DNA from 2 places in the Bacillus aquiflavi genome. Region 2 is predicted to be linked to the other one. Evidence: a T-box and tRNA genes for the amino acid it is inferred to sense, from the RefSeq annotation. Region 2 holds a T-box; the other holds one or more tRNA genes.
What was found. The T-box of region 2 lies ahead of thrS (threonine--tRNA ligase). A T-box ahead of a tRNA ligase gene usually reads a tRNA of that ligase, here a tRNA-Thr.
Positions count from the first base shown of each region.

Region 1: it encodes a tRNA-Thr, which carries the amino acid that the T-box ahead of thrS (threonine--tRNA ligase) is inferred to sense. The anticodon was not compared.

Region 1 is NZ_CP082780.1:2,782,025-2,798,109, reverse strand. Features, by position in the region: gene K6959_RS13620 (IS3 family transposase) at 1-57, opposite strand, end outside; gene K6959_RS13615 (HAD family hydrolase) at 527-1,312, opposite strand; gene K6959_RS13610 (hypothetical protein) at 2,064-2,873, shown strand; gene K6959_RS13605 (DUF3231 family protein) at 3,444-3,956, opposite strand; tRNA gene K6959_RS13600 (tRNA-Ala) at 4,252-4,324, opposite strand; gene K6959_RS13595 (hypothetical protein) at 4,436-4,888, opposite strand; partial or broken gene K6959_RS13590 (MgtC/SapB family protein) at 5,067-5,764, opposite strand; gene K6959_RS13585 (DMT family transporter) at 5,853-6,776, shown strand; gene K6959_RS13580 (hypothetical protein) at 6,994-7,221, opposite strand; rRNA gene K6959_RS13575 (16S ribosomal RNA) at 7,608-9,160, shown strand; rRNA gene K6959_RS13570 (23S ribosomal RNA) at 9,586-12,510, shown strand; rRNA gene rrf (5S ribosomal RNA) at 12,630-12,745, shown strand; tRNA gene K6959_RS13560 (tRNA-Val) at 12,753-12,825, shown strand; tRNA gene K6959_RS13555 (tRNA-Thr) at 12,834-12,909, shown strand; tRNA gene K6959_RS13550 (tRNA-Lys) at 12,953-13,028, shown strand; tRNA gene K6959_RS13545 (tRNA-Leu) at 13,037-13,118, shown strand; tRNA gene K6959_RS13540 (tRNA-Gly) at 13,126-13,197, shown strand; tRNA gene K6959_RS13535 (tRNA-Leu) at 13,209-13,294, shown strand; tRNA gene K6959_RS13530 (tRNA-Arg) at 13,301-13,377, shown strand; tRNA gene K6959_RS13525 (tRNA-Pro) at 13,395-13,468, shown strand; tRNA gene K6959_RS13520 (tRNA-Ala) at 13,485-13,560, shown strand; tRNA gene K6959_RS13515 (tRNA-Met) at 13,579-13,655, shown strand; tRNA gene K6959_RS13510 (tRNA-Ile) at 13,663-13,739, shown strand; tRNA gene K6959_RS13505 (tRNA-Ser) at 13,754-13,843, shown strand; tRNA gene K6959_RS13500 (tRNA-Met) at 13,863-13,936, shown strand; tRNA gene K6959_RS13495 (tRNA-Asp) at 13,952-14,027, shown strand; tRNA gene K6959_RS13490 (tRNA-Phe) at 14,045-14,120, shown strand; tRNA gene K6959_RS13485 (tRNA-His) at 14,164-14,239, shown strand; tRNA gene K6959_RS13480 (tRNA-Gly) at 14,255-14,328, shown strand; tRNA gene K6959_RS13475 (tRNA-Ile) at 14,338-14,411, shown strand; tRNA gene K6959_RS13470 (tRNA-Asn) at 14,426-14,500, shown strand; tRNA gene K6959_RS13465 (tRNA-Ser) at 14,506-14,593, shown strand; tRNA gene K6959_RS13460 (tRNA-Glu) at 14,605-14,676, shown strand; gene K6959_RS13455 (hypothetical protein) at 14,714-14,887, opposite strand; gene K6959_RS13450 (TraR/DksA C4-type zinc finger protein) at 14,897-15,670, opposite strand; gene K6959_RS13445 (1,4-dihydroxy-2-naphthoate polyprenyltransferase) at 15,976-16,085, opposite strand, start outside.
Region 2 is NZ_CP082780.1:1,966,126-1,982,210, reverse strand. Features, by position in the region: gene K6959_RS09475 (hydantoinase B/oxoprolinase family protein) at 1-991, shown strand, start outside; partial or broken gene K6959_RS19130 (MFS transporter) at 1,050-1,323, opposite strand; gene K6959_RS09470 (putative RNA methyltransferase) at 1,313-2,191, opposite strand; gene K6959_RS09460 (type IA DNA topoisomerase) at 3,081-5,267, opposite strand; gene K6959_RS09455 (YecA family protein) at 5,907-7,055, shown strand; gene K6959_RS09450 (Tn3 family transposase) at 7,348-10,311, opposite strand; gene K6959_RS09445 (recombinase family protein) at 10,459-11,034, shown strand; T-box leader at 11,245-11,469, shown strand; T-box leader at 11,512-11,736, shown strand; gene thrS (threonine--tRNA ligase) at 11,788-13,716, shown strand; one part of gene K6959_RS09435 (IS630 family transposase) at 13,732-14,271, opposite strand; one part of gene K6959_RS09435 (IS630 family transposase) at 14,274-14,732, opposite strand; partial or broken gene K6959_RS19120 (multinuclear nonheme iron-dependent oxidase) at 15,460-16,085, opposite strand, start outside.

The sequences.
Region 1 (16,085 bases), 820 kb from region 2:
AATCATCATTTGGACTGTACTTCTTTTAAAATCTTCATCAAATGTTTGTCTGCTCATTTGGACACCTCATATTATTAGTTATTTTAATAATAAACTGTGTCTACTTTTGAGTCTAACATCAAAAAACATTATGTATTTCCGGTACAATCCTTATTGCTTTATCAATTATCCTTGTTCCACTACTCTTATATATTGTAAGGTCTCCTTGGCATTCGATAAAATTATTTGCTCCTGATATTGCCTTACTGATAATGATGATTGTAGTCTTTTTTAACTTAAACGGTCTATTATCCATATTTATTTTACTGAAACGATATCAATCTTCTTAATTAATATTTACTTCTAAATTTAAAAAAAAGTCCGTTAACGGGGCCGATCCGAAAATAATAAATGTAAAAGCTCATTAACACAACGTTTAGAGCAGATAATGTGATAATTTTAATATGGTTACATAACAAAAGGTTTGTGATTATTATACAATTAAACCATCAGAAAAAGTTACTTCTGATGGTTTAATGATTTACTACTAATGATTAATAATTGAAAGTATGTCTTGTAAGCGATCAACTTGATAAGTAGGTTGTGCTTTTTTGGCAACTTTGCCATCAGCATGGTCAATCAAAATTGAATCCATTCCAATTTTTGTTGCTCCTAAAATATCTGTACTTAAGTTATCACCAACCATGACTACTTTATCAACTGATAGCTCCATTAAACGTAAAGCGTGTTCAAAAATAACTGGATTTGGTTTGCCGAAACCAACATTTCCTGAAATGACGATATGCTCAAAAAATGGAACAAGCTCTGGAGTCATCGTAAGTTTTTCAAGCTGTAAAGAAGGCGCCCCATTTGTTAAAAGTAATAAACGAAAGTCTTTAGCTGTTAAAGTATTCAGTACGTCAATTGTTTCTTCATATAGAAATGGAGAGGAACGGCGAGCTTCTTTAAAGCGGTCTCTTGCTTTAATGGCTTCATCTTCTCCGAGATTGAAATCCTTTAATCCTTGCACCCATGTCTTTGTTTGATAATCTAAAATGAGTTCGCCCATTTGTCTGAATTGCCAATGGTGGACATCTCCAAAGTTTCCCCATAGACCTTCAAAAGGATTGATTCCAATTTGTTGCGTAAATAAGTAGAAAGGATAAGTTGCATATTGTTTTCGAGCTTCTTTTCTAATTCGAGCTTCGATATCCTTTTTGTTTAAATGATATGATGAAGCAATTTCATGACATGTAAGATCAAACGCGGTTTGGATACTTTTTCGATCATTTAATAACGTGTCATCCAAATCAAAAAATATCGCTTTCTTCATTATTCTCCCCCATTAAAGTTAATTCGTCATTATTATGTTCTTTTAATCTCTTTATTTTAACATTTAAATCAATATATTATAAACGTTCTGTAATGAAAATAAAAGGAGATTGTTAACGCAAATCGTAAAAAATGCATAACAAGAAATATTTTTGTAACAAACGAAATATTTTTAAAAAAAATGAAACATTTGTAATTATTAAACGTCTAATATGTTAGAGAACAAAAAAGGGTGTGATGTTATTGTCCAAACAAATTAAGTCGTAACTTTATTTTATTAAATGACTACTAAATTATTATCCTATAAATGCATAACGAGAAATATTTACGTAATAAATGAAATATTTTTAAAAAAAGTGAAACATTTGTAATCATTAAACGTCTAATATATTAGAGAACAATAAAAGGTGTGATGTTATTGTCGAAAGAAACTAAGTCGTAACTTTATTTTATTAAATGACTACTAAATTATTATCCTATAAATGCATAACGAGAAATATTTACGTAATAAATGAAATATTTTTAAAAAAAAGTGAAACATTTGTAATCATTAAACGTCTAATATATTAGAGAACAATAAAAGGTGTGATGTTATTTGTCGAAAGAAACTAAGTCGTAACTTTAATCTTATTAAATGACTTGTCAACTCGTCACCATAGAAACAAAGAAGAGTAATTTTATAGAAAAGTAATTTTTAATCATCAAGTGAAAAATGTAATAAATTAATAAAATAATAAATAGGAGTGGTTTTCATGTCAAAAAAAATTATTGGTCTTACGTTCACTTTATTAGTTATTTTTTCATTCACTATTTATCAATCTGTTTCATCCAAGAATACGGTTAAGTCTGTTCAAGCTGAAGATCTTAAAATTGTTTCAAAAGAAAGAGCTGAAAATGATTATTTAGATTCTACTTATCGTCCAGTTGTTAATTCTCAACCAGCAGCAAAAATTGAACAAGAGCCAAATGTCGAAAAGTCGATTGAACAAAAAGAACAACCGATTAAAGTAGCAGCAACTAAAAAGACAGAACAAGTTCCACAAACGAAGGTAGAAAAGAGAAGTGAACCAGCAACGCCTCTTACAGTAATAAATGAAGATACACAAAAAGAAGTGAAACAAATTGAAAATAAGCAAATTGAAAATAAACAAACCGAAGATCAAGAAAAAATAGATAAAGGGAATGATATCTATATTGAAAGAGATATTCAAAAACTAGCAAATCATTCGCATTATTCTTATACTAAAGAACAATTATTACAAGAGTTCGGTCATAATTATACAGAGTTAATTGGCGCAAAGCATAATAACACTCTTTGGCGTTTTCATATCGGAGCAGTAGAAGATTACAAGTATGAGTTAGAATATGACACAGTAGATAGAGAAGCACTGCTTTCAGATAGAGTGAAGTACTTCATTACTTTCCATTTTGCAGCAGATGGTGAATCAATTGCGTATATTTCTGGATATTATAAAGATGTGTGTGGCGTTGTCCATGAATATGGTGTTTTTCAAGACGGATCAATGAAAGATTTATCTAGTCATGGACAATATTTTGAATAATAATTGATTTTTTTATAGAGGGTACGGAAAATGTGTGTAGTTTAACAGCATTTAACGTACCTAATTTTGTTTTAAGAGGCATACACTGATAATGAAAAGACCGATTGAATCATTATAATGAGAACGAAGGATACATGCGTTTTCTAAAAAGTCTGACTGTACTACCGAAATAGATGTAGTACAGTTTTGTTTATTTTTATGGATAAATAACGAATTTTCCAATATGAAAAGAATGAAAAAGGAGATCTATGATTAAATAAATTGGCGACAAATATTTGGATATGTGTACTTTTGCTTCTAGCAATCAGAATAGGGTGATGAAGTAGAAAAAAGAAGAAGTACATTTTATCTAGATTGTTTTTTTGCTTCACTATTCTATAAGAGAAATATTCAAATGAAGAGATTAAGAACAGCCATGTTATGACATGGCTGTAAGACCCAATTGATTGTTGTTTAATGTCGAGCAGTTTGTAAATCAGGCTATAGCCCTTTGAAACTATATCATTTATTATTTGTTTATGCATGTTTACTGAATGAAGATTACACCAACAGTTAAAAAAGATACACGTTTTACTCTTTGTTAGGAGTATCTAAATGAAGTGGAGGAGGTACCAACCAGCCTTTTTCTTTGTTTAATTTCAACACTTTTACTCCAAATTGTGCTTTACTCAAATGAAATTGACCAAACATCGCACCGATATCTTCACGAATAGATTGCCCCATAATCTGACTGCATGCTACTAGACCATTTGCAGTGTCCATAGATAAAGCTGCGCTGATTTCTGGATCACCAAACCGAGCACCAGTGGGTATATCTTCTAAGTTAGCAACTGGACGTTCAGGTGGTGCGGGAGGAAGGGCTACACCATTAGCTTTTAATAATTCTTCGATTTGTTGATTTTCAGTTTTAATCCCTTGAATTGCTTCCTCAAGGAGATTCTTTAAATCATGATCACCAGTATGATTAACAAAGGTTTGGTACGCAACAAGATGTCCTTTATTCACTGTAAGGTATGTCCAAGAACTAAATACTTCACCATAGTGCATCGGTTCATCTTGAGGGTTACCGCTTAAAATTCCCATAATCGCACTCCTTATCTTTTTAATTTTCATTATTTTCTCCTTTAAAAAGAAAATAGTTTCGATTATTAGTGTGAGATTATTTCCTGAGAATATGCATTCATAACGAATTTTTTTATTTTTTGATATTTTTAGTCGAACTGGCATGAGTAGAAAAAACATTTGATGAAGATTTTAAAGAAGTGCGCACAAATGACAATGGAACAGGAGGATTGAAGACAAATATGAACTATAAAATAATAAAAAAAACGCCAGTTCTAAACGGTAGAAATGGCGTACCTTCAAGGTTTAAATCATATGGAGCATAGCGGGCTCGAACCGCTGACCTCTACACTGCCAGTGTAGCGCTCTCCCAGCTGAGCTAATGCCCCTAAATTCATGTCCATGAAATATTATAGCCTCACTCTTTCACTAATGCAAGTGAAAGAGTGAAGGTAACGGATTAGGAGTATGAGAATAACAATACAATGATTCGGGCTTTTTTACTCCCATGTAAGTTCTATGCCTAATTTTTCTCCTAGTTTAACAAGGCCTTTTTGAAATTCAAGTGCTAAATTGTTTGCTTTTTCAACGTGCTTATCCACTTCTCCTGCTAAGTCAGGGTCTTTTGTTTCATAAACTTTTAAATCTAAATCCATTGACTTTTGGTATGACTCGATAGCTTTTATATATTTTTTGTGATGAGGTGCTAACTTCTCATTTTCTATTTTTTCTTTTTTAATTTTATTAACAAACGTTTTATACTCTTCCATCGTTTTCTTCAAAATATCAATATATTCTTTTTCTGTTACTGAATCATCTTGAGCTGCGATTTCATAGTTTTCTACTATTTTAAACTCTTCTTCATTCCATTCGTTAATTTTTGTAATGTAGTTTTCGAAAGCATCAGCATCTTTAGAAAATAAGCTACAGCCTGATAATAAAAAAATAATCATTAAAATTCCAATAATTTTTTTTATATAGTACCTCTTTCATGTATAAATTAGTTTTCTGTTATTCTCTTAATCCTCCATTGCCAATTAAAACAATTTATCCCCTTTTTTACAATAGTTTTTATATAAAACAATAGTTTTTAACTTCATAACGCTTGTAAAAACTGTTAAAAGTTATCCCTTAATGTAAGCTCTCAATTTCAACACTTTTAATCCCTGTCATTTCCGAAACAGTGTAATATACATCGGTCGTTTTTCGCCGAAAATGAACAGTGACCACTAATTGAACGATATGTGTTCCTTCTGATGTATCTTTTATCCGAATACTTCTTATCGTTATTTTATTTTTTTTTTTTTTTTTTTTAAAATTTCCGCAATTTTTTGCTTTTCAAGTACGTAAAGTTTTAATGAAACTTCTCTTTCTCTAAGCTGTCTTGGACCAATCAGCCCGATAATAAACGGTACAATTTCAACGCTAATAATTAATAAAGCAACACCTGCAGCTGCTTCAAGATAAAATCCAGCCCCGACAGCAATACCAATGCCTGCTGAGCCCCAGATCATGGCAGCTGTAGTCAGTCCAGAGATTGTATCGTTTCCACGTCTTAAAATAACTCCTGCTCCTAAAAAACAAATTCCTGATACAATTTGGGCTGCTAAACGAAGTGGATCCATTGTAATATTAATTTCATCATTTCCTGGGAACATGTATGCTGATTCTATAGAAACAATTGTTAACAAACAGCTGACAGTGGAGATCACAAGGCTTGTCTTTAAACCAACTGGCTTTCGTTTTAACTCTCTTTCTAATCCAATGACAAGTCCGAGGATAGCTGTTAGTCCTAATTTAATTAAAATATCGATTTCAATGAAATTCATCATTTTCTCTCCCTAGAGTTGAATGTTTTAATTCAATAGAAAAATACAGCATAACATCGTAAAATTATGTATACCTTGTAATTTTAACATGAAAGAGGTGTTTCTTTTGCAAAATTTAAAAGTAAATCCATATGTTGCTTTGGCGATTGGAGTAATTACTGTGTCAACATCGGCTATTCTTGTCAAAGTTTCTGCCGCACCTTCTGGGATTATTGCTTTTTATCGCTTATTATTTTCAGTTTTATTTATGTTGCCTTTGTTTCTTTTAAAGTATGTTTCGGAGCTGCGTCTTATTACGAAGCGAGATTGGGTGTTATCAATTATCGCGGGTGTATTTTTAGCATTTCATTTTATTTTGTGGTTTGAATCATTGAATTACACATCTGTTACAAGCTCGACAGTATTAGTCACATTACAGCCGTTATTTGCATTTATCGGGACGTACTTTTTCTTTAAAGAGAAGTTATCTTTTAAGGCGGTTTTAAGTGGCGTCATTGCAATTATAGGTAGTTTTTTTATTAGCTGGGGAGATTTTCAAATTAGCGGAGCAGCACTTTTTGGTGATATTTTAGCGTTAATTGCCTGTGCACTTGTAACAGCATATTTGTTGTTTGGGCAAACAGTAAGACAAAGGCTTTCATTGATTACTTATACATTTGTTGTCTATAGCATAAGTACAGTAACACTTTTCCTCTATGTTTTAATTTTAGAAGAACCGCTTATTCCATATCCAACGAATGAGTGGGTATATTTTATTTTACTTGCATTAATTCCAACATTGCTAGGTCATACATTATTTAATTGGTTATTAAAATGGTTAAGTACTTCTACAATTTCAATGGCGATTTTGTTTGAACCAGTGGGGGCGTCATTGTTAGCCTACTTTTTGCTTGGAGAACGAGTAGTCCAATCACAAGTACTTGGCGGTGTCATTATCATAATCGGAGTAACATTATTTTTATTAGATGAGCGGAAAATAAAGCAATTAAATCAAAAGCAAATAGCAAAATAAAGTATTTGTTAATTAAGACAGAAATAAGCGGAAATATGGGGGGATTATATAAAAGAGTATGAGTATGGTTATTTTTATCATGCTTTAGGGAGCAGTTTAGATCTCCATTGTTAAAATGTAATAGTTGGAAATCTAACTGCTTTCAATAATTCTAAAGTGTAGAACAGAATTTTTAGGTGAAAAAACAGTTGTTCCTATTTGTTTTAAGTAAGAGCGACTATTTAAAAGTATACGCTAAATTAGAAAAGACAAAAGCCATCATGACAGTAAAAATAAAAGTCCCACCATATACTTTTCCTTCTGTATTGGCGATTTTAATTCCTTCTATATATGCAAAAGAAAAGAGAAATATAGCCATAAATAATGAAAGATAAAGTGCCAGCGTATGAGCGATCAATGTTAATACAGTCCTTTCAAATTTAAAATTTTTTTTAATTTCAGTCATTATTTTATGCTTATTAAAATAAAGTTATGTTTGTTTTAAAAACACAAAATGATGCTTTATTTACTTGTCTAAATAAAATATTAAAAACTATCTTGAAAATATTTAATGAACATGGTATATTTATTTTCGTCCTTATGGACAAACTTTATAGGTTTATTTGTTATTAAAGGCTATAAAGTATTTGAAAACTTTAAAATGTTGTTGACAAAAGGTTAAACAGCATGTTATATTAAAGAAGTCGCTTCTGATGCGACTGGAGAAAAATTGCTCTTTGAAAACTAAACAAACAAACGTCAACAAATCAAAGTGGAGGCAATTAACTATTCGTTAGAAGCTGACATTTGCCAACGTTAATTTTTTATCATGAGCGAATCAACGCTCCAAATTTATTGGAGAGTTTGATCCTGGCTCAGGACGAACGCTGGCGGCGTGCCTAATACATGCAAGTCGAGCGAACTGATCAAAAGCTTGCTTTTGAACGGTTAGCGGCGGACGGGTGAGTAACACGTGGGCAACCTGCCTGTAAGACAGGGATAACTTCGGGAAACCGGGGCTAATACCTGATAACCCTTCTCTTCGCATGGAGAGAAGTTAAAAGATGGCTTCGGCTATCACTTACAGATGGGCCCGCGGCGCATTAGCTAGTTGGTGAGGTAAAGGCTCACCAAGGCGACGATGCGTAGCCGACCTGAGAGGGTGATCGGCCACACTGGGACTGAGACACGGCCCAGACTCCTACGGGAGGCAGCAGTAGGGAATCTTCCGCAATGGACGCAAGTCTGACGGAGCAACGCCGCGTGAGCGAAGAAGGTCTTCGGATCGTAAAGCTCTGTTATTAGGGAAGAACAAGTACCGTTTGAATAAGGCGGTACCTTGACGGTACCTAACGAGAAAGCCACGGCTAACTACGTGCCAGCAGCCGCGGTAATACGTAGGTGGCAAGCGTTGTCCGGAATTATTGGGCGTAAAGCGCGCGCAGGCGGTCCTTTAAGTCTGATGTGAAAGCCCACGGCTCAACCGTGGAGGGTCATTGGAAACTGGGGGACTTGAGTACAGAAGAGGAGAGTGGAATTCCACGTGTAGCGGTGAAATGCGTAGAGATGTGGAGGAACACCAGTGGCGAAGGCGGCTCTCTGGTCTGTAACTGACGCTGAGGCGCGAAAGCGTGGGTAGCGAACAGGATTAGATACCCTGGTAGTCCACGCCGTAAACGATGAGTGCTAAGTGTTAGAGGGTTTCCGCCCTTTAGTGCTGCAGCAAACGCATTAAGCACTCCGCCTGGGGAGTACGGCCGCAAGGCTGAAACTCAAAGGAATTGACGGGGGCCCGCACAAGCGGTGGAGCATGTGGTTTAATTCGAAGCAACGCGAAGAACCTTACCAGGTCTTGACATCCTCTGCCACTCCTAGAGATAGGACGTTCCCCTTCGGGGGACAGAGTGACAGGTGGTGCATGGTTGTCGTCAGCTCGTGTCGTGAGATGTTGGGTTAAGTCCCGCAACGAGCGCAACCCTTGATCTTAGTTGCCAGCCTTTAGTTGGGCACTCTAAGGTGACTGCCGGTGACAAACCGGAGGAAGGTGGGGATGACGTCAAATCATCATGCCCCTTATGACCTGGGCTACACACGTGCTACAATGGATGGTACAAAGGGCAGCGAAACCGCGAGGTCGAGCCAATCCCATAAAACCATTCTCAGTTCGGATTGCAGGCTGCAACTCGCCTGCATGAAGCCGGAATCGCTAGTAATCGCGGATCAGCATGCCGCGGTGAATACGTTCCCGGGCCTTGTACACACCGCCCGTCACACCACGAGAGTTTGTAACACCCGAAGTCGGTGAGGTAACCTTTTGGAGCCAGCCGCCGAAGGTGGGACAGATGATTGGGGTGAAGTCGTAACAAGGTAGCCGTATCGGAAGGTGCGGCTGGATCACCTCCTTTCTAAGGAATCATTAAAGGTTGATCGTTTGTTTGTTTAGTTTTGAGAGAGCAATCTCTCAAATATTGTTCTTTGAAAACTAGATAATAAATGAAGAAGGCAAAAGAAAGAAACCGAGTATCACCAAAGATATCTCTTAAAAAAAGGGAAAAGAGAAGCAAGTAGTTCTAGGAAGCAAATGAACGACAACCGGAGCGTACAAAAGTACGTGAGGATTGGAGTGAATGCAACTGACAACGAAATACGTAGCTTATCTTTTACCAAAAAAAAACAACAACTTAGAAGCGAAGCTTATTGTCTAAAGTAAGGAAAAGAAGAAGCGAGAAGCTCAAGGAAGTGAACGAACGAAGACCGGAGCGTATAAACATACGTGAGGATCTGAGTGAGGGAAACTGACGCAGAGATTCGAAGCTTATTATTTTCCGTAGGTTAAGTTAGAAAGGGCGCACGGTGAATGCCTTGGCACTAGGAGCCGATGAAGGACGGTACTAACACCGATATGCTTCGGGGAGCTGTAAGTAAGCTTTGATCCGGAGATTTCCGAATGGGGAAACCCCCTATCCGTCATGGGATAGGATCATAACCTGAATCCATAGGGTTATGAAGGCAGACTCGGGGAACTGAAACATCTTAGTACCCGGAGGAAGAGAAAGCAAAAGCGATTCCCTAAGTAGCGGCGAGCGAAACGGGAACAGCCCAAACCAAGAGGCTTGCCTTTTGGGGTTGTAGGACACTCAACATGGAGTTACAAAGGAACGGGGTAGATGAAGCGGTCTGGAAAGGCCCGTCAGAGAAGGTAACAACCCTGTAGTTGAAACTTCGTTCCCTCCTGAGTGGATCCTGAGTACGGCGGGACACGTGAAATCCCGTCGGAATCTGGGAGGACCATCTCCCAAGGCTAAATACTCCCTAGTGACCGATAGTGAACCAGTACCGTGAGGGAAAGGTGAAAAGCACCCCGGGAGGGGAGTGAAAGAGAACCTGAAACCGTGTGCTTACAAGTAGTCAGAGCCCATTCATGGGTGATGGCGTGCCTTTTGTAGAATGAACCGGCGAGTTACGATTTCATGCAAGGTTAAGTTTAAAGACGGAGCCGCAGCGAAAGCGAAGCGAGTCTGAATAGGGCGAAAGAGTATGAGGTCGTAGACCCGAAACCAGGTGATCTACCCATGTCCAGGGTGAAGTCCAGGTAACACTGGATGGAGGCCCGAACCCACGTACGTTGAAAAGTGCGGGGATGAGGTGTGGGTAGGGGTGAAATGCCAATCGAACTTGGAGATAGCTGGTTCTCTCCGAAATAGCTTTAGGGCTAGCCTCAAGTGTAAGAGTCTTGGAGGTAGAGCACTGTTTGGACTAGGGGCCCTCATCGGGTTACCGAATTCAGACAAACTCCGAATGCCAAAGACTTATCCTTGGGAGTCAGACTGCGAGTGATAAGATCCGTAGTCGAGAGGGAAACAGCCCAGACCACCAGCTAAGGTCCCAAAGTATACGTTAAGTGGAAAAGGATGTGGAGTTGCTTAGACAACCAGGATGTTGGCTTAGAAGCAGCCACCATTCAAAGAGTGCGTAATAGCTCACTGGTCGAGTGACTCTGCGCCGAAAATGTACCGGGGCTAAACGTATCACCGAAGCTGTGGATTGACACCGTAGGTGTCAGTGGTAGGAGAGCGTTCTAAGTGCGTTGAAGCTAGATCGTGAGGACTGGTGGAGCGCTTAGAAGTGAGAATGCCGGTATGAGTAGCGAAAGAAGGGTGAGAATCCCTTCCACCGAATGCCTAAGGTTTCCTGAGGAAGGCTCGTCCGCTCAGGGTTAGTCGGGACCTAAGCCGAGGCCGAAAGGCGTAGGCGATGGACAACAGGTTGATATTCCTGTACCACCTTATCGCCGTTTGAGCAATGGGGGGACGCAGGAGGATAGGGTAAGCGTACAATTGGATGTACGTCTAAGCAGTTAGGCTGGTAATGAGGCAAATCCCATTACCGTAAGGCTGAGTTGTGACAGCGAGGAAAATCATTTTCCGGAGTTCCTGATTCCACACTGCCAAGAAAATCCTCTAGCGAGGAATAAGGTGCCCGTACCGCAAACCGACACAGGTAGGCGAGGAGAGAATCCTAAGGTGATCGAGAGAACTCTCGTTAAGGAACTCGGCAAAATGACCCCGTAACTTTGGGAGAAGGGGTGCTCTGATAGGGTGCAAGCCCGAGAGAGCCGCAGTGAATAGGCCCAGGCGACTGTTTAGCAAAAACACAGGTCTCTGCGAAGCCGCAAGGCGAAGTATAGGGGCTGACGCCTGCCCGGTGCTGGAAGGTTAAGGGGAGCGCTTAAGCAATCGCTGAAGGTGTGAACCGAAGCCCCAGTAAACGGCGGCCGTAACTATAACGGTCCTAAGGTAGCGAAATTCCTTGTCGGGTAAGTTCCGACCCGCACGAAAGGCGCAACGATCTGGGCACTGTCTCAACGAGAGACTCGGTGAAATTATAGTACCTGTGAAGATGCAGGTTACCCGCGACAGGACGGAAAGACCCCGTGGAGCTTTACTGTAGCCTGATATTGAATTTTGGTGCAGCTTGTACAGAATAGGTAGGAGCCGTGGAAACGTGAGCGCTAGCTTACGTGGAGGCGTCGGTGGGATACTACCCTTGTTGTACTGAAATTCTAACCTGCGCCCCTTATCGGGGCGGGAGACAGTGTCAGGCAGGCAGTTTGACTGGGGCGGTCGCCTCCTAAAAGGTAACGGAGGCGCCCAAAGGTTCCCTCAGAATGGTTGGAAATCATTCGCAGAGTGTAAAGGCACAAGGGAGCTTGACTGCGAGACTTACAAGTCGAGCAGGGACGAAAGTCGGGCTTAGTGATCCGGTGGTTCCGCATGGAAGGGCCATCGCTCAACGGATAAAAGCTACCCCGGGGATAACAGGCTTATCTCCCCCAAGAGTCCACATCGACGGGGAGGTTTGGCACCTCGATGTCGGCTCATCGCATCCTGGGGCTGTAGTCGGTCCCAAGGGTTGGGCTGTTCGCCCATTAAAGCGGTACGCGAGCTGGGTTCAGAACGTCGTGAGACAGTTCGGTCCCTATCCGTCGTGGGCGTAGGAAATTTGAGAGGAGCTGTCCTTAGTACGAGAGGACCGGGATGGACGCACCGCTGGTGTACCAGTTGTCTTGCCAAAGGCATAGCTGGGTAGCTACGTGCGGAAGGGATAAGTGCTGAAAGCATCTAAGCATGAAGCCCCCCTCAAGATGAGATTTCCCATTTGAGCTCCCTGAAAGATGATCAGGTTGATAGGTCTGAGGTGGAAGCGTGGCGACACGCGAAGCTGACAGATACTAATCGAGCAAGCACTTAACCAAATAAACATGATACTTTCTATCTTACTTCTTCACATTATCTAGTTTTGAGAGAATAAAAAATTATACTTGAAAAAAATTTTAAAAAGTATATAATAGTATATGTCTCATTTAAAAACATGTCTGGTGACGATAGCGAGAAGGTCACACCCGTTCCCATTCCGAACACGGAAGTTAAGTTTCTCAGCGCCGATGGTAGTAGAGGGCATCCCTCTGCGAGAGTAGGACGTTGCCGGGCTAAGTACGGAGGATTAGCTCAGCTGGGAGAGCACTTGCCTTACAAGCAAGGGGTCGGCGGTTCGATCCCGTCATCCTCCATTATCTATGCCGGCCTAGCTCAATTGGTAGAGCAACTGACTTGTAATCAGTAGGTTGGGGGTTCAAGTCCTCTGGCCGGCACCATAGGACCTTTATTGTACAAGTTGTATTATTTTGATATATTAATGAGCCATTAGCTCAGTCGGTAGAGCATCTGACTTTTAATCAGAGGGTCACAGGTTCGAATCCTGTATGGCTCACCAGCTATTTTGCGGGTGTGGCGGAATTGGCAGACGCACCAGACTTAGGATCTGGCGCCGTGAGGCGTGGGGGTTCAAGTCCCTTCACCCGCACTATTTTGCGGAAGTAGTTCAGTGGTAGAACACCACCTTGCCAAGGTGGGGGTCGCGGGTTCGAATCCCGTCTTCCGCTCTCGATCATTTGCCGGGGTGGCGGAACAGGCAGACGCACAGGACTTAAAATCCTGCGGTAGGTGACTACCGTACCGGTTCGATTCCGGTTCTCGGCACTATAAGCGCCCGTAGCTCAATTGGATAGAGCGTCTGACTACGGATCAGAAGGTTATGGGTTCGACTCCTTTCGGGCGCGCCATACATAATAGATATATCCGGGAAGTAGCTCAGCTTGGTAGAGCACATGGTTTGGGACCATGGGGTCGCAGGTTCGAATCCTGTCTTCCCGATTATAAATAATTTAATGGGGCCTTAGCTCAGCTGGGAGAGCGCCTGCCTTGCACGCAGGAGGTCAGCGGTTCGATCCCGCTAGGCTCCACCATATTTTGTCCTTTATATTGGCGGCGTAGCTCAGCTGGCTAGAGCGTACGGTTCATACCCGTGAGGTCGTGGGTTCGATCCCCTCCGCCGCTACCATTTAAAAGGACCTTTAGCTCAGCTGGTTAGAGCAGACGGCTCATAACCGTCCGGTCGTAGGTTCGAGTCCTACAAGGTCCACCATCTTTACCTTATATGGAGGAATACCCAAGTCCGGCTGAAGGGATCGGTCTTGAAAACCGACAGGGGTGTTAAAGCCCGCGGGGGTTCGAATCCCTCTTCCTCCGTCATGTAAGTTTATATTATCGCGGGGTGGAGCAGTCTGGTAGCTCGTCGGGCTCATAACCCGAAGGTCGTAGGTTCAAATCCTGCCCCCGCAATAAATATTTAAATATGGTCCCGTGGTGTAGCGGTTAACATGCCTGCCTGTCACGCAGGAGATCGCGGGTTCGATTCCCGTCGGGACCGCCATTATTATTATATACATAGGCTCGGTAGCTCAGTCGGTAGAGCAAAGGACTGAAAATCCTTGTGTCGGCGGTTCGATTCCGTCCCGAGCCACCATTGTCAATAGGCCGTTAACCTTGACTAGAGTTTTTAAACTATGGCGGCTATGGCGAAGTGGTTAACGCATCGGATTGTGGCTCCGACACTCGTGGGTTCGATTCCCACTAGTCGCCCCATAATAAATTATATACGCGGGTGTAGTTTAGTGGTAAAACTTCAGCCTTCCAAGCTGATGTCGTGGGTTCGATTCCCATCACCCGCTCCAATATAAATTGGGCCTATAGCTCAGCTGGTTAGAGCGCACGCCTGATAAGCGTGAGGTCGGTGGTTCGAGTCCACTTAGGCCCATCATATGATGTTATTCCGCAGTAGCTCAGTGGTAGAGCATTCGGCTGTTAACCGAACGGTCGTAGGTTCGAATCCTACCTGCGGAGCCATATTTGGGGAAGTACTCAAGAGGCTGAAGAGGCGCCCCTGCTAAGGGCGTAGGTCGCGTAAGCGGCGCGAGGGTTCAAATCCCTCCTTCTCCGTCACTTCATCTGGCCCGTTGGTCAAGTGGTTAAGACACCGCCCTTTCACGGCGGTAACACGGGTTCGAATCCCGTACGGGTCATAAAAAGCTGTTGTTCAAATGAACAACAGCTTTTTCATTAATCAATTTGTTTTATGTTCTTTTTCTTTAAAAGGTACTCGGGACTATTAAAGTCTAAATTAGAGAAAGCTCCTGGATAAGGGCCTCTGAACATATCAATCGCTAAAATTTTTCCATCAGCTGCTTCAAATAATGCTGGTTTGAAATGTGTTTGTTCTTTATTTCTCCCCACATCGTCACCTCACTTTCCTTTTGAAAATGGTTTATTTTTATTGTCTACATATCCATCTTTTTGCTTATAGGGGATGTTTCCAATTATTGATTCTATATTTTCTTTATCAAGAGACGCTTCGTATTCTTCGTGTTTTTTTGATGGATAAACTTCTATTTTTGTACCAGTCATATCAGTTGCTAAAAAAGTTTCAATATCTTCCGTAAAGCCCTCATCATCATGACTTTCGTTGTAAAGACTCTCATATGATTCATAGTCACCTGCTAAATCGGACGGAGTTTCAGATGTACCAAAGCGTGCAACTTCTTGAAAGCTATCTTCATGATCAAATACTTCCCTATTTTGTCGATGTTGAAAAAAGTTGTTATGGGCTGGTTCAAGAACATTTTCTTCACTAGGGCGATCAGAAGGTATTATTTGTTCAGGGCTATGTTTTTTACAATAGAGCGTTGTAGGAATTGCTTTTAGTCGTTCAAACGGGATATCTACATCGCAAATGGTACACTTTCCATAAGTCCCCATTTCCATTGCGTTAAGTGCCGCCTTAATTTTATCGAGCTCAGAATCCGCATGTTCCTCTAAAGCAAAATCTTTCTCACGCTCAAATAACTCTGTGCCCATATCAGCAGGATGATTATCATAAAGAGAAAGCTCTCCAACTGTTTCACGAGAATTGTCACCTTCTAAACTTCCCTCTTTATTTCGTTTAAGTTGATTTTCTCTCATTTGTTTTATTTCCTTTAACTCATTTTTTAGAATTTCAATCTGTTGTCTCGTTATCACTTGTACACATCCTTTTGTAAAGCTGTTGTCTTTTTAGTATGGGCGTTTAGATATTTTTTATATGTTAAAAATTAATCTGAAAGTAAAATTGAACATTCATTCAGTCTTAGCAATGTGGTTAAAAAGAAATAGAGTAAAGAAACTGTTGGGGAGCTATAAAAAACAAATTAAAAAAGCTTTCGCATTTGGCGAAAGCTTGAAATTATAAAGTGAATTTTTGAAACGGCCAGCATTAAACGGAAGCGAAAAGCTTTCGTACATAAAGCACCCGTTAGTTTGGCAACAGTTTGAAGTTATTTATCATTTTATAAATAATAGCTTAAAAATAATCCAATTGACAGTAGAAAGCCAAAAATCGTGTTTGTTTGCGCTGTTGCCTTCATTGCCGGCATCATAGTAATAGGCTTAGTCTTGC
Region 2 (16,085 bases):
TTCAGTCGTTAATGCCCCATGGCCTGTAGCAGTGACTGGATTTTGTTCAGGTGCTTATGAAAAAATTTTAAATTCATGTTTTGAACTTTGGTCCCATATTATGCCGGAACGAGCAATCGCATGTTCTTTTAATCTCGAGTATCTCCTTATTGGCGGTTGGGATAAGCGCCCTGACAGAGATCATTATTTTATGTGGTATGACTGGATGGCAGGAGGACATGGAGGTCGTTCCGATCGAGACGGAGCAAATGTGATGTCGCCGGTATTTGGCGTTGGACTTAGCATTCAGCCGTGTGAAGGACAAGAGCGCCTTTCTCCTGTTCTGACGACGAAACATGAAATTATTCCTGATTCAGGAGGGCCCGGCCAATTTCGTGGCGGCTGCGGTTTAGAAAAAGGCGGGATGATTACAGAGGCATCTAACACGGTTATGTCTTATTGCTGTGATCGTTCCCGTTCAATCACTTGGGGAATTTTTGGCGGCCTGCCGTCCAATCCCCATGGGGCAGTGCTAAACCCAGGTACGGATAAAGAAAAATACCTTGGCGCCATTTTTTCAAACGTAAAAATCCAATCAGGCGATGTTTTTACACGTCCATCCGCTGGAGGAGGAGGCCTTGGAGATCCGCTAAAACGCGATCCAAAAGCCGTACTTGAAGATGTAATTGACGGTTATGTAACGATTGAAAGAGCAGAAAAAGATTACGGCGTTGTGATTATTGAAAAAGACCGCGATTTAGATTTATTTGAAATCGATGAAAGTAAAACTGAAATTGCCCGCCATTTCATTCGTGAAAATCGGCTCCAATGGTTGAATGAAGATCCAGAAAAAGTAGTTTCGATGTATCAGGAAGGAAAGATTGATAAATTTGATCTTATTCGCTGTTATGGTGTTTTGATCGATTTTTCAAACGGGGAACTACTTCCGCGGTCAACATCACAATTTCGCAAAATGTTAAAAACTCGCTCAGCCCACTATTGGAACGAATAGTAAATCCCGTGCTTTTGCACGGGTTATTTTTGATTATTTATATGATATAAGATCATAATAGAATCATTAATACTATCGTTGAAATTGCAACTAATGCATCTGATAATACAATTAGCATTTTCCGATTGTAGCCATCAGCCCATACCTCGAAACGGAGATAGAATAAAAGTAGGCGAATCCACATAAAATCGAAATTGTCATCATGACACCTGACTGCGTATTTAGAGTGATATACCGCGTAATGGGATACTGAACTAGAGATGATACCCAAAAAGTGATAAAGTTTGGCCGAATGGAAAAAGAATAATGTTCTTTTTCCAATCATTGAACATTTAATCCAATTAATATATCTAAATCGACTGTAACCTCAGATGAAGCCCGATTAATAAATGAATCAATATCTGTTCTTTCCGAATTCCAAGAAAGGGGAGACATTTGAACTAAATTAATTTGTTCTGCTTGGTTCAATTTTTTTGTATAACATAGGTTATAAACAGCTTTTAATTTGAAATGTTTTTTAAAAAGCTCTGCTGTATCGCTACTTTTATAAATCACCTTTTTTGTATTTTCGAAAAGTGTTTCTCGCAGTTCCTTTAAATAATTCGGGCGAGGGACCACTTTGATAACAAGACCATTCGGAACTAAAATTCTTTTAAATTCTTTGTAATTTGATGGCGATAAAATATTAAGAATGACATGAAACGATTGATCTTTTAATGGTGATTTTGCTAGATCACCCACAAGCCAAATGGGTTCTTTATAATTTTTGGCGGCCATTACAATGCCAGCCTTAGAAATATCTAACCCAACCCCTGTTATTGCTGTATTTCTGCAATCATCTAAAACCTTGTGTAAATGTGAACCTTCGCCACAGCCTGCATCAAGAATTAGGAATGGAAAACGGGGGAAATCATCCAAGTGGTCATTTATCATCTTCGAGATCTTCTTATGAAGCAATGCGAATAAGTTACTTTCCATAATGATTCTCTGCCTTGCTTCAAATAGTTTTTTATCGTAAAGACTTTTAGAGGAATGAGTTGTCAAGTTCACATATCCTTGTTTAGCAAAATCAAAAGTATGATTTTTAGTACATTTTAGGCTTTTTAAATCAACAACCTGAAAAGGACCCTTACAGTGTGGACATCTAAATGCTTCTACAAATTCTCTAAAAACTTCAATGCTCTTTATTTTTTTAGTCATGTTTCTCTTCCTTTCAGATAATAAAAAATCACAGGCAATCTGCCTGTGATTTCAGAGTAAAGGGAAGAAGCCCCATCCTTATTAGGTTTGTTTGAGCTGATAGAAGCCGTCCTCAAATAAAACCTTTCTTTTGAGAAATAATGGTGGTAAATTGGACATAAATAAAGAAAGGCAGAATCATCAGCCTTTCTAAACATTACATATTTTTACTATCATCGCACTACGATAGTATGAGAAAACACACCGTAAATATTCTGATGAACAAGAAATGTGTTTTCCTAATATGAAATGAAGATTATTAAAAAAGGACAGACTAATCCCGTTTACTCTGTATACACAAAACAGAGTCTTTGAACGTATTTAATTACTGGTTCAAAGTTGGGAATCGTAGTCTCATAAACTGTGTCATTTTTTAATAATCCTCCTTAGAATGTAAAAGTACAGTGATAATTATAGATTCTCTTTTAAAAAAAGTCAAAAGAAAATCATACTCACCTTTTACTTTAAGTGCATTTTTTCACAATCTCTTTTTTAAACTTTAACTTAAATATTTTAACGTTGTGATATCTTTAATTGTATTCTTACGTATTTATTCAACCCAAGCCCCATAATTTACACCGCCCCATCAGGTAGGGTTTCGTCAGCCAAACTGTTAAGGTAAATTCTCGCACTTATTAGCGGAAGCTTATAGCACGCTATTTCTTACTAAATAGAGTGCTATTCGACGCAGGGGGAGCCCCTTTCACAGCGTTCCCTCTAATTAGAGAAACGTGGCTTTAGCTGAATAAGACTATACTACGAATTAGAACTTCCTGATCATTGGAAGTTCTAATTTTTTTAAAATCAACATGAAACTTTAACAGAGCCCTTATTTTAAATCGTGTTAATTTCAATTTCTTTTTTTTACTTCTTGCTTTTCAAGAAACTCCAGCTTCCAACTAAAATATTCGTTATCAGAATTTTTCTCATATCGTAAATATGCATCAAACTTATTGCCTTTTTTACTCGTTAGTCCTTTAACCAAAACGACTCCATTTTTTAAAAGGCTTTTTACCATTGTTTTTGTTGGTTTCTTTTTCATCGATGCTAAATATTTATCATTTTTCCAAATGACAAATTTACAGCCATTTTTCCAGTTGCTGCATCCAAAGCCTTTTTGCCCTTCAATAATTCCATGCCCGCAAAGAGGACACTTTCCAAGAACCTCAATGGTTTTCTTTTCATTTGATACTTCATTAATAATAATGTCTTTTTTATTTTTAATTGTTTTAACAGCATCTGTTGTAAAATCAAAAATTAAGTTCAAGAAACTTTCTTTATTAAGGTTTTGCTTTTCAATATCAAACAATGTTTTTTTCAATCTACCGGTAAATTCTAAATCAAATAATTCTTTTACCGGAAATGTTTCAACTAACTTTCTTCCCAGTACCGTACAAATTAAACTTTTATTTTGAGTAGTAATATAGCCGACATCTTTTAACTTTTTTATTGTTTCAGCTCTCGTAGCTGGAGTACCAATGCTATAACCACTTAAAATAGCAGCCATCATTTCTTCACTGTCTTCATCCTCTTTGCCTTTACCCTTGCCGCATGTTTCCATTACTCTTAATAATGTTTTTTCTGTATGGTGCTTTGGTGGTTTGGTCACATGAGAAGTCAATTTGTGGTCTACAATACTCACAATCTCATTTATATTAACTAAAGGTAGAATAGTATCCTTTGATTCGATTTTCTCAATCTTTTTCCATCCCTCAATGAGCTGTACTTTCCCTTTTGATGTAAACAGACCTTTTATTTCATCATGATTAACTTTGGTGATAATATTAGTTTCTTCATGCTCAGCAATAGGCATAAACTGCATAATAAAGCGATTTTTAATAGCATGATAAACAATTTCTTCATCCCCCGATAATGATTTTGGAAGTAAATATGTCGGAGTTATTGCACTGTGACTTTCTACTTTTGAATTATTAAAAAAACGTTTCTTTTTTGCAAATGTAATTTCATTTTCATATGGCAGTCCTTTTTTCAGATTATTGAGTACCTTAGCTGCTTTATCTACTAAACTTTCTTCCAATACTACACTAGCAGTACGTGGATACGTAATATATTTCTTTTCATAAAGAGATTGAGCCACTTTCAGGACTTTGTCAGAAGTCCAGCCTTTATATTTACTCGTTATAAAACCTTGTAAGTTCGACAAGTTAAATAAATATGGAGGATATTCTTTTTTTCGTTCAACTTTTTTGTCTAAGATTGTGGCTGTTTGATTACTTAGAGCTTGTTGGATGAATACCAAAGTTTCCTTATTCTTAAATTTATCTTTTTCATCTTCCACATATGTCCCTTCGTACTCATTACCATCTTTTGTTTTAAATGTGGTAGCTAATTTAAAATAATCTTCAGGTACAAAGTTTTCAATTTCCTTATCTCGATCATAAATAATTTTTAGCGTTGGAAGTAGCACTCTTCCAATGTTCAGTGCCTTTCCAGAACCCTTCTGAAACTTCAAGGTTGCCACAGAAGTTAAATTAATTCCAATTACCCAATCAGCCCACTGACGGCTAATACCAGCGTCTAGAAGAGGTCTCATTTCCGTATTTGGTTTTAAGTTTTGGAGTCCTTTTAACACTTCATCTGGCGTCCATTCGTTCAATAATAAGCGATAAACTTGTTTTTTTGTTTTTAGATTATAAATAATCGTATCCCCAATAACTTGTCCTTCACGATCATAATCACAAGCTGATATCACTGAATCTACATCATTTCGATTGATCAAGTGATATATGATTTTCAACTGCTTTTTAGCACCAAGATCTTCTTTTTCTTTATGACGAGGGTCACTTTTTATTTTATAGCGAAAATGGGAAGGGATAAAAGGGAAATTTTCCATTCTCCACTTTGCCATTCCCTCATCGTAATCCTTCACATCATAAAGTTGTAATAAATGTCCAAAAGCCCAAGTAACAATATAGTCTTTTCCTTCAAAATATCCATCTTTTCTATTCTTTATATTTAACGCATCCGCAATGTTTTTTGCGACGGATGGTTTTTCTGAAATAATGACACTAACCATTTTTATACCTCCATTTACCCTCTTTTTTAGTGAAGGAATTCTAAATTTTTTGCTTAGAAATGAAATAAATCCAAATAAAATTGGGGGCGTACAAGCTATATATATCAAAGGATTTTTTTAAACGCCTAAATATTTAACGGATACAATTGAACTCGCCCTATCGAAAGACTTTCGCTAAAACCCCTTTGTTGTAGGAAAATGGAATAGAGTCGACGAATAAGCCAGTCGCTAATTTGTCGTGTTTTCGCTTCAAAATAGAGGAGCAGGTCTTTTTTATTATCCTGAATGTTATTCAATTTTTTTCAAACTTCATCAATTTCTAATGAGTTAATCCAAAAAGAAAAGATATAGTACTACAAAGTCACGAATCAACCGAGAATAGAATCTTTAATTTAGTCCAATGATGAAAGAAGGTGTGTTTACTATTTCTCCTCCTTATTTTCTAGGGTATTTTATCACTTTTCATACGAATCTGTAGTTCCCAGTTTCCATATAGCTACCTCTAGTTTTTTTTTGACGAACGTACATTCTTTTCATTAGATTGGACGATTTGGTCAGGAAAGTCAATCAAATAGGTGAGGCTTACAAAACAAACTTAATTCATTATGTGAAATATTAAGAAACAATGATTTTGAGTTATTGGTTCGTAATGTCAAAGTAGATGTACGAAATGCAATTAACCACGGGGGTGTATTTTATAAAATTGTTAATGGTAGCCCTGTCATAGAATTTCAATATGTAAAAAATCGAAAGACTCAGATTTTACACATGCCCATATATGAATTTGATGAATTAATAGATAAGTCTTTTGCTGCTGCTGGTGCAATTATCTTAGGATTGGCAACATTTTTTAATAACCATAAAAATTTGTTCGAGGTTAATTTAAGTGAGAAACTATTTATTCCATTTTCCCTTTTAGCACTTGAGCTAAGTATTCCGGATGCTAGATGTCGTAGTATAAGTGATATTCCTAATAACAAACAAATCAACATTGACATGTATATAAAAAATACAGATAGAGGTTATATACATGAGATGGCTATCATGGTTTCATTAATGGTTTACGATAGATATAGTGATTATGATCAATATATGATTTTTTTTAGTAATGAGCGGCTACAATCTAGTTGGATACGATTTACAAATACGGAAGTAAGCCAAATGCTTTCAGATACTGAAAATTTCGATAGGGTATTGAAACAAGTCATAGATAGAGGGGATAGTGTGGTATGGAGTCCATCTACTGAAGAGATGGATTTGAATGAAATTAAATACTTCCGTTTTCCTAATTTTAAAAATGAGACATATTCAATTAATCATGTTGAAGATGCTAGTATTGAGGGCAGAAAAAGATTGAAAGCCCATTTATACATTGGAGATATAGATACTAGAGAAGAAATTATAAAAAATATTAGAGAAAGTATAGATTGGTTAAAACACTTAAAAAATGTGCCATCTCCAATTTTTCCTGTAAAAAATGGAAAAATGGAAGCCGACTCAGTTTATCTAAACGTCTATAGAAAAGATACTAGGAAAAATAAAGCCACAATACCAAGTAATAAAAACTTTGTATGTAAGGTTGATTATAATATTGATGGGAAAACAACGTTAAAACACGGGGGCATCGGTGGTAAGATTTGGAATCAATTAAGTAGAGAAACCATTGATAACCTGCTAATTGCTTGGAGCAGTTCTAGATATCGAAAAATAACAAAGAAGAAAATAGGTAGAAATGATGCATGCTCATGCGGAAGTGGGAAAAAAAATAAAAAAAGTTGCCTAATATAGAGGGTATTTCAAGAGAGAAGTTGTGTTTGAATCGCTCTTATTTCAGGCAATGGTTGATATGTTAACTGTTTTATGTACTTTTCCTGCTTGATAAAGAATTACTTAATGATTCCTATTGATATTATATCTAATCAGATACTCTTGTTCTGTCATAATTTCCATAATATCTCTTGGATCAATTTTTCCCTGTGGGTGTATATATGAAAAAAACTCGTATAGGGGTACCGTCAGGAAAATGCGGATTTACAACGTTAAGCCCATTTTCAAGACGATTCCCCTGTTTTTAACAACGTTAAGAAATTTTCAGTGGTCTTAAAGAATCTAACGAGACCATTTTCTCCAAATTAAAATGGTATTCTCCTAGTAAATTGATATGTTCCCAACCTAGTGGTGACATATGGTGCAATAATTCTTCATTAAAACGACCTGTCCGTTTTTGATATTCAACTGCTTTTGTTAGATGTAGGGTATTCCAGATACTGATGGCATTGATAATTATGTTTAAAGCACTGGCCCTTTGCATTTGATGCTGTATGGTTCGTTCCCTAAGCTCTCCTTGTTTTCCAAAGAAAATAGCTCTTGCCAGTCCATTCATGGCTTCTCCTTTATTCAATCCTTTTTGTATTTTTCTTCTTAATGATTCATCCGAAATGTAATTTAAAATAAAGATCGTTTTTTCTATTCGGCCCATCTCACGTAAGGCTGTAGCTAAGCTGTTTTTTCTTGAATAAGAACCCAGTTTACCCATAATAAGGGATGCTGAGACTGTTCCTTCTCTTATTGAATGAGCTAATCGCAAAACATCCTCATAATTTTCTTTAATGATCTTTGTATTTATTTGTCCACGTAAAATGGCTTCTAGTTTTGAATACTCACTTGCTTTATCTATTGTAAATAATTTTGAGTCCGAAAGATCTCTTATCCTTGGAGCAAATTTAAATCCTAATAAATGGGTCAATCCGAAAATTTGGTCTGTGTAACCAGCAGTGTCTGTATAATGCTCTTCTATGTTGAGATCCGTCTCATGATGCAACAAACCATCCAAAACATGAATCGCATCTCGTGAATTAGTATGAATAATCTTTGTGTAGTAAGAAGAAAATTGATCACTTGTAAATCGATAGATGGTGGCTCCTTTTCCAGTTCCGTAATGTGGATTTGCATCTGCATGTAGCGAAGAAACCCCTAACTGCATTCTCATTCCATCCGACGAAGATGTTGTGCCATCTCCCCAATAAGAAGATAATTGTAATTTGTGATGAAAATCCACTAATACTGCTTGGGCTTTATTCATTGCGTCTTCATACATGCGCCATTGAGACACATTGGCTAGTTGCTTATATGTAAGTCCGTGTGTGGCTTCAGCCATTTTACTCAATCCAATATTCATCCCCATTCCTAAAAGGGCAGCCATGATAATGATTGTTTCTTCTTTATCTGGTTTTCGATTATTAGAAGCATGAGTAAATTGCTCATGAAATCCGGTTATATGAGCAACATCCATAAGTAGATCGGTTAATTTTATTCTTGGCAACATCTGATAAAGGCTTGCACTAAATTTCTTTGCTTCTTCTGGAACATCTTTTTCTAATCGTGAAATTGATAGCTTTCCTTTTTCAAGAGAAACTCCATCTAACTTGTTGAAATTGGCAGATAACCACTTTAATCTTTCATTAAGGCTGCTGGTTCTCTCTATCATATAGTCTTCGAATGATAAACTAACTGATAACCTCGTATCTCCCTTCGTTTGATTCCATGTATCCTCTGAAAACAAATATTCCTCAAAATCTCTATATTCTCTACTGCCCGCAATGGAAACATCACCAGCCCGAACATGTTCCCTTAGTTCTGTTAAGACGGCCATTTCATAATAATGACGATTAATTGTACCGTCATCCTCATATAAGTGTTTTTTCCAACGTTTTGAGATAAAGTCTACAGGTGATTCATCGGGCACTTTTCGCTTCCCAGATTCATTCATTCCTCGGATAATCTCTACAGCTTGCAAAAGTGGTTCATTTGCCTTTGTAGAATGAAATTCCCATACCCTTAATAGCGTCGGCGTATATTTTCTAAGTGAATAAAATCGTTTTTGTAGTAAGTCTAAATAATCATAGTCAGCAGGACGTGCAAGCTCCTGAGCTTCTTCCACCGAAGAAACAAAAGAATTCCATTCAATAACGGATTCTAAAACCTCAAAAACGTCTAATTTTTCCACTTTTGCTTTGATTAAAGCTTGTCCGATGTTCGTAAAGTGTATAACTTTCTCATTCAGCTTTTTACCGTTTTGTTTCTGAATTTCCTCTTGAGCCTTACGGCCTTTTGATAACAGACTGAGTATTTGTCTGTCATGAATTTCAAAAGCTTTATCCGTTAACTCCTGAGTAAGATGTAATAAATAGACGGTTAATATCGAGTAACGTTTATTTTCTTGAAAGTCACGGAATGCATAAGGCTCATATCTTGAACCTAAGCGAGATAGCTGTAACAGGCGTTTGCGATGCAAATGACTAATTTTTACTGTTTCTAATTCCATTCCTCGTATGTATTCTAGTCGTTCTATTACTTTTAGAAATGTTTCGGGTGATGGATGACCCGGTGGTTCCTTTAACCAACCCAATATAGTTTTATTGGATTCGGATGAATGCTGCGAAGTAATGATCTCTTCAAGCTTTTCTTTTTGCTCATTTGTTAGAGATTGACTAACCGTATTAAATAGCTTCCTTTCAGCCATTGCCCTTGCCTCCCACACCATTCTTTCAAGTGTAGTGAAAGCAGGTAATATGATTTTGTTTTTTCTTAGAAAATCTATGCATTCATGTAATAGATGAATAGCATCACCATTTTCCAAAGCCAATTGATGAAGGTGCTTAAATGTCATTCGATATTCTTTTAGAGTAAAAGTTAGAAAGTCGTATTCACTACGAATTTCTTTCAAATGATCCCAAAGTGTATTTTCTCTTTGAGGATAAAGACTAAGCGAAGATGGAGTGGCACCGATTTGTTTCGATATATAATGTATGACTGAACCCGGGATGTTTTTGATATGAGTGTATGGCCAACCAGGATACCGAAGAACAGCTAATTGAACAGCGAACCCTAAACGGTTTTCTTCTCTCCTTCTCTTATTTATAATTTCTAAATCTCGTTTGGAAAAAGTGTAGTAGGTTCCTAGCACCCACTCATCTTCAGGAATTTGCATAAGAGCCTGTCGCTGTTCCGGTGTAAGCAATTCTCTACCTCTCGCAATTTTCATAAAGTATCATCTCATTTCTGTAATTATTCAGTTAATTAATTCAATTATATATCAATAGAGTGTACTCTATTGATACAAGTGTAGGAGACTGATAAAATCATAGTTAAGAGCGTCTCATAAGACTTGTCTCAAAAACGAGGTGATATTTTGCGGAAAATTGGTTATATACGTGTCAGTTCGACTAGCCAGAATCCTTCAAGGCAATTTCAACAACTGAACGAAATCGGCATGGATCTTATTTTTGAAGAAAAAGTTTCTGGTACTACAAAAGATCGTGAACAACTTCAAAAAATGTTAGGTAATTTACAAGAAGGTGATATCATTTATGTTACAGACTTAACTCGGATCACTCGAAGTACGCAGGATTTGTTTGAATTGATTGATTTAATACGAAGTAAAAAGGCAAGCTTAAAATCACTCAAGGATACATGGCTAGATTTATCAGAAGATAATCCATACAGTCAATTCTTAATTACGGTAATGGCTGGTGTTAACCAATTAGAGCGAGATCTTATTCGTATGCGTCAACGTGAAGGGATTGAGCTAGCAAAGAAAGAAGGAAAGTTTAAAGGCCGAATAAAGAAATATCATAAAAATCACGCAGGAATGAATTATGCAGTGAAGCTATATAAAGAAGGAGGTATGACTGTAAATCAAATTTGTGAAATTACAAATGTGTCTAGAGCTTCATTATATAGAAAGCTATCGGAAGAGAACAAATAATCATTCCTTATTCCATTGATATGAACGAAACTGTCAACCCACCGTACCCAAATGTTTTTAGATGGTGTTTCATTCAGCACTGAATAGAGTTATTCCTTGTCTTATAGGGCCCCTGTTTAATGAACAAAATTGTAAGAAGCCCAAAATAAGTGTTGCTATTTATAGAAATTTATTGTAGTATGTAAAATAATTAAATGAATTATTTGAATTTAAATAGCACTGATAAGGACATGAGTTACTTTTTACGGTTTCCAGAGAGGGAAGGAAAGCTGAAATCTTCCTAACGCAGGGAAGTATCTTACCGCCTTTGAGCTGTATTGGGGAATTAATTATCCAATACCGTTTATGCTACGTTACAGCACCAGAGCTGTAAGCTATCTTTTTAGCTTATGGGAAATTGGGTGGAACCACGAGTATAACGCACTCGTCCCTTATTGAGGGATGAGTGCGTTTTTTGTTTTAATCATAAAATATAAGATTAAAGCGATGAAAAGGACATGAATTATTTTTACGGTTTTCAGAGAGGGAAGGATAAGCTGTGATCTTCCTAACTTAGGAAATAATTTACCACCTTGAAGCTGTATTGGTGAACAAAAGTATCCAATATCGTCTATGCTACGTTACGGCACCAGAGCCATAAGTTATTTTTTAGCTTATGGGAAATTGGGTGGAACCACGGGTTATAACGCACTCGTCCCTTGTTAAGGGATGAGTGTGTTTTTTTTTTATTACTTTAAAGGAGTGTTTATAGTTATGAGTGAACAATTAATTAAAATTCAATTTCTAGATGGGAAAATAAAAGAATTCCCGAAAGGCATTACAGTGGAAAGTGTAGCAGAGTCCATTAGTTCAAGTCTAAGAAAGAATGCAGTTGTAGGGAAAGCAGATGAACAACTGGTTGATTTAAACTATAAGCTAGAAAAAAATGCGAAACTCTCTATTTTAACTCTAGATTCAGAAGAAGGATTGCAAGTGTTAAGGCATTCATCAGCGCATGTATTGGCACAGGCGGTGAAAAGACTTTACGGTAATGCGAAATTGGGTATAGGACCAGTCATTGAAGATGGGTTTTACTATGATTTGAAACTAGAACATAGTTTAACTTCCGAGGGCTTACTTGCTATTGAAAAAGAAATGGAAAACATTATAAACGAAAATCTAGAAATCAAACGATTTGAAGTTTCTTATGAAGAAGCTGAAAAGTTATTTGAAGAAAAAGCTGAACCATTCAAGTTAGAAATATTAAAAGACATTCCTAAAAGTGAAAAAATAAGTCTATATCAACAAGGTGAGTTTATTGATCTTTGCCGTGGTCCTCACCTTCCATCTACTGGCTTAATAAAAGCATTCAAATTAAATCGTGTATCAGGAGCTTATTGGCGAGGTGATAGTCAAAACGAAGTTCTTCAACGAGTTTATGGAGTGGCTTTTAAAAAGAAAAAAGATTTAATTGAGCACATAAATTTCTTAGAAGAAGCAGCAAAAAGAGATCACCGTAAGTTAGGGAAACAATTAGAGTTATTTATGTTTTCCGAAGAAGCACCAGGAATGCCGTTTTATTTACCGAAGGGACAAATTATAAGAAACGAGTTAGAAAACTTTTCTCGTCAGCTTCAAAGTGATGCCTATTATGATGAGGTTCGTACTCCATTTATGATGAATCAAAGATTATGGGAGAAATCAGGTCATTGGGACCATTATCATGAACATATGTACTTTTCCGAAGTGGAGCATACAAAATTTGCTATGAAACCAATGAATTGTCCTGGACACATGTTAATTTTTAAAAACAACCATTACTCCTATCGAGATTTACCTATTCGTATTGCAGAGTTCGGGCAAGTTCATCGTCATGAATACAGTGGTGCATTAAATGGACTGCTTCGGGTTCGTACATTTTGCCAAGATGATGCTCACATCTTTGTTCGTAAGGATCAAATTGAGAGTGAAATTAAGCAGGTCTTTCACCTAATTGATCAATTGTATAGCACTTTTGGTTTCGATTACTCAGTGGAGCTTTCAACTCGTCCAGAAGATTCATTAGGTGATGATAATCTTTGGGAGCTTTCTGAAGGAGCGTTAAAAAATGTACTTGATGATTTAGGAATTAACTATCAGTTAAATGAGGGCGATGGAGCGTTTTATGGGCCAAAAATTGATTTTCATATAAAAGATGCATTAAAACGGAGTCATCAATGTGCAACAATACAACTTGATTTTCAAAAGCCCGAAAAATTTGATTTGACTTATATCAATGAAAATAACGAAAAGGTTCGACCAGTTGTTATCCATCGTGCTATTTTTGGATCAATTGATCGTTTCTTTGGTATTTTAATCGAACATTTTGCAGGAGCTTTTCCTGTTTGGCTTGCACCGACACAAGTACAAATTATCCCTGTCTCACAAGTTCACTTGGATTACTCTTTAAAGATTCAATCGGAACTGAAACAATTAGGGGTAAGAGTGAAAATTGACGAAAGTAATGAAAAACTAGGGTACAAAATTAGAGAAGCACAGATGCAAAAGATCCCATATATGCTGGTGCTAGGGGATAATGAAGTGAAAGAAGAAGCAGTAAATGTTAGAAAATACGGACATCAACAATCAGAAAGTGTCCTATTTGAGAATTTTAAAAAGAAAATTGTACAAAAAATAAAAGATCGTAGTATCTATATAAGTTGAATTTATGATTCTAACTCACAGCCGTACACAAAGCCGATCAATGATTGCTTGCGGATGTTGATTAATATCATTGATAAACACTCTGACTTTCAGTGCTATTTTCTGAACGTTTGGGAAGTAGACATTATTAATCACGGATTCTTTTAGCCATTTCCATAATCCTTCAATCAGATTGAGTTTGGGGCTGTATGGAGGTAGGAATACGAGTTCAAGCCGATCTTTATTTTCCTTCAGGAAGGGACGGAGAAGCTTGGCATGATGAATACGGGCATTATCTAAAATCATAACGATCTTGCCTAAAGGATAATGCTTCAAGATTTTCTTTAAAAATTCAAGAAAAGCAACGGCGTCATATTTTTCTTCCTCTGTACAGACTACTTCACCTGTTTCATAATTCAATGTGCCGATTAGTTTCATACCCCTGTGTTGTCCGTACGTCGGGATGTTTCGCTGCTTTCCTTTGATAAACCATGTACACTGAATAGCCTGATAGTCACGGATCATGGATTCATCTTCAAAAAGGATATGGTCTATTTCTTCGTTTAAAAGCTTTTTTTTAGAGAGGGGAAGGTCCCTTCAACAAATTTTTTCTGTTTTTCAGAATCTGCTGTTTCTAATGTATAAGTTGGGCGAGTGTAGCTTAAACCAAGCGCATGTAAAACATTGGACATCCCACGTAGACTGTAGTCAATGTCCCATTCGTGTTTCACATATTCGGAAGCAAGTGCCAAAGTCCAGTTGTACCTTGCTGTAAAACCGACATCTGCGGGAACTTTCGTTGATATAACTTCAACTAGAGCATTTTCCTGTTCTTTTGATAATTTACAAGGTCTACCAGGAGAATGCCCCAGTTCAAGTCCTTCAAGTGAATTTCCCTTGTATGACTTGATATATATACCGACAGTTTGCCGACGTCGATTAATAATTTCAGCAATTTCTTGTCTTTCATAGCCAATTAAATTCAGATAAACAGCTTGATAACGTTCATAAAGACGGGGATTCTTTGCGTTCTTCATCGCTTCCCGTAGTACCTCGATCTGACTTTGAACGTTCACGGTTCACCAGCCCTTTCGTGGTATTTTATAATTCTATACCCGTTTTTCGATTGGTCGAACCTTTTATTCAACTTATATAGAAAGAAGATGATTATTTAAGAAATACAGGGGTTGATTAAATTTAGTTATTCCAGGATGGGAGCATATCTAAAGTACCTCCATCAAAAAGATTGATGGAATGCACTTTTTATCATCGTACACAAGTATATCAAGATAATTAGTTATATTTATTAAGGACTTGACATGGAGTATCAGTAGGTAGGATTGGTCTTAAAGGATGAAGCTGTCGTTTTCAGAGGCAACCAATAATAACATACGGCTCCCCTACGCAAGTACAATTTTTCTATATAATACGAATACTTAGAATCGAGCATTACAGTCAATTGCAAGCAACACTTCACTTTGGCTCTACTCTAAAGCCGTTAGAGTTGCTCTACATAGAAAGTAGTTCTAATTCAAAAGAAAAAAAAATCTATATATTGAAAACTATTGAATATATTTTTTCGAGGTTATAATTCAGACATTTTGTATCAAAAAATACGATAAATACGGTGAAAAAAAATTCTGTATGTAGCTAAAGTTTGTTGAATAAATAAAAAACCCATCTCTAACTTATATTACTAGGAGATTGGGATTTTTATATTGAAATATTCTTAACGTTGTAAATACTGTTTGCTGGCAGAGCACCTTATAGCAATACACTAGTGTTAACTGCTTCTTTTATTTTAGCTATTTCATTTGATATATCATTAAAATTAAAAACATTAAAATCTCTTTCTAATAAAACATATTTAGCATTTGTTTGCGGTAAAATTTCTCTAAGTATTGCAAAGATATTTTCATCTATATCACTTAAGTGAGAATCTTGCAACCTGTTATTTTCCATTATTTCATAACCAGATAAATGTATACATTCTACTTTATGTAGTGGAAAGCCTTTAATATAGGAAAAGAAATCAATGTTATTGTTTTTTGAGGTAACCTACATATTAGTAATATCCAACATTATCCCAACATTAGATCCAAGATTCTGAAAAACAGAATGCCAAAAATCTGATTCTCTCATCGTACTATCCTTTCTTAAATTATTTTGAGTTATATTTTCAATTAATACAGGAGTATCACTAAATTTATGTTCTAATTGAGCAATATTTTTTTGGACTACTCTGATGTTTTCTTCATTGTAAATCAATTGGTTTACTGATGATAAGTAATTACCTAGAATATGAGAAAATGCCATGTGATCGGAAAAATATACTGAGTCACAATAATAATTAACAAAAAAGTATTTATCTGTTTCATCTTTATGTATTC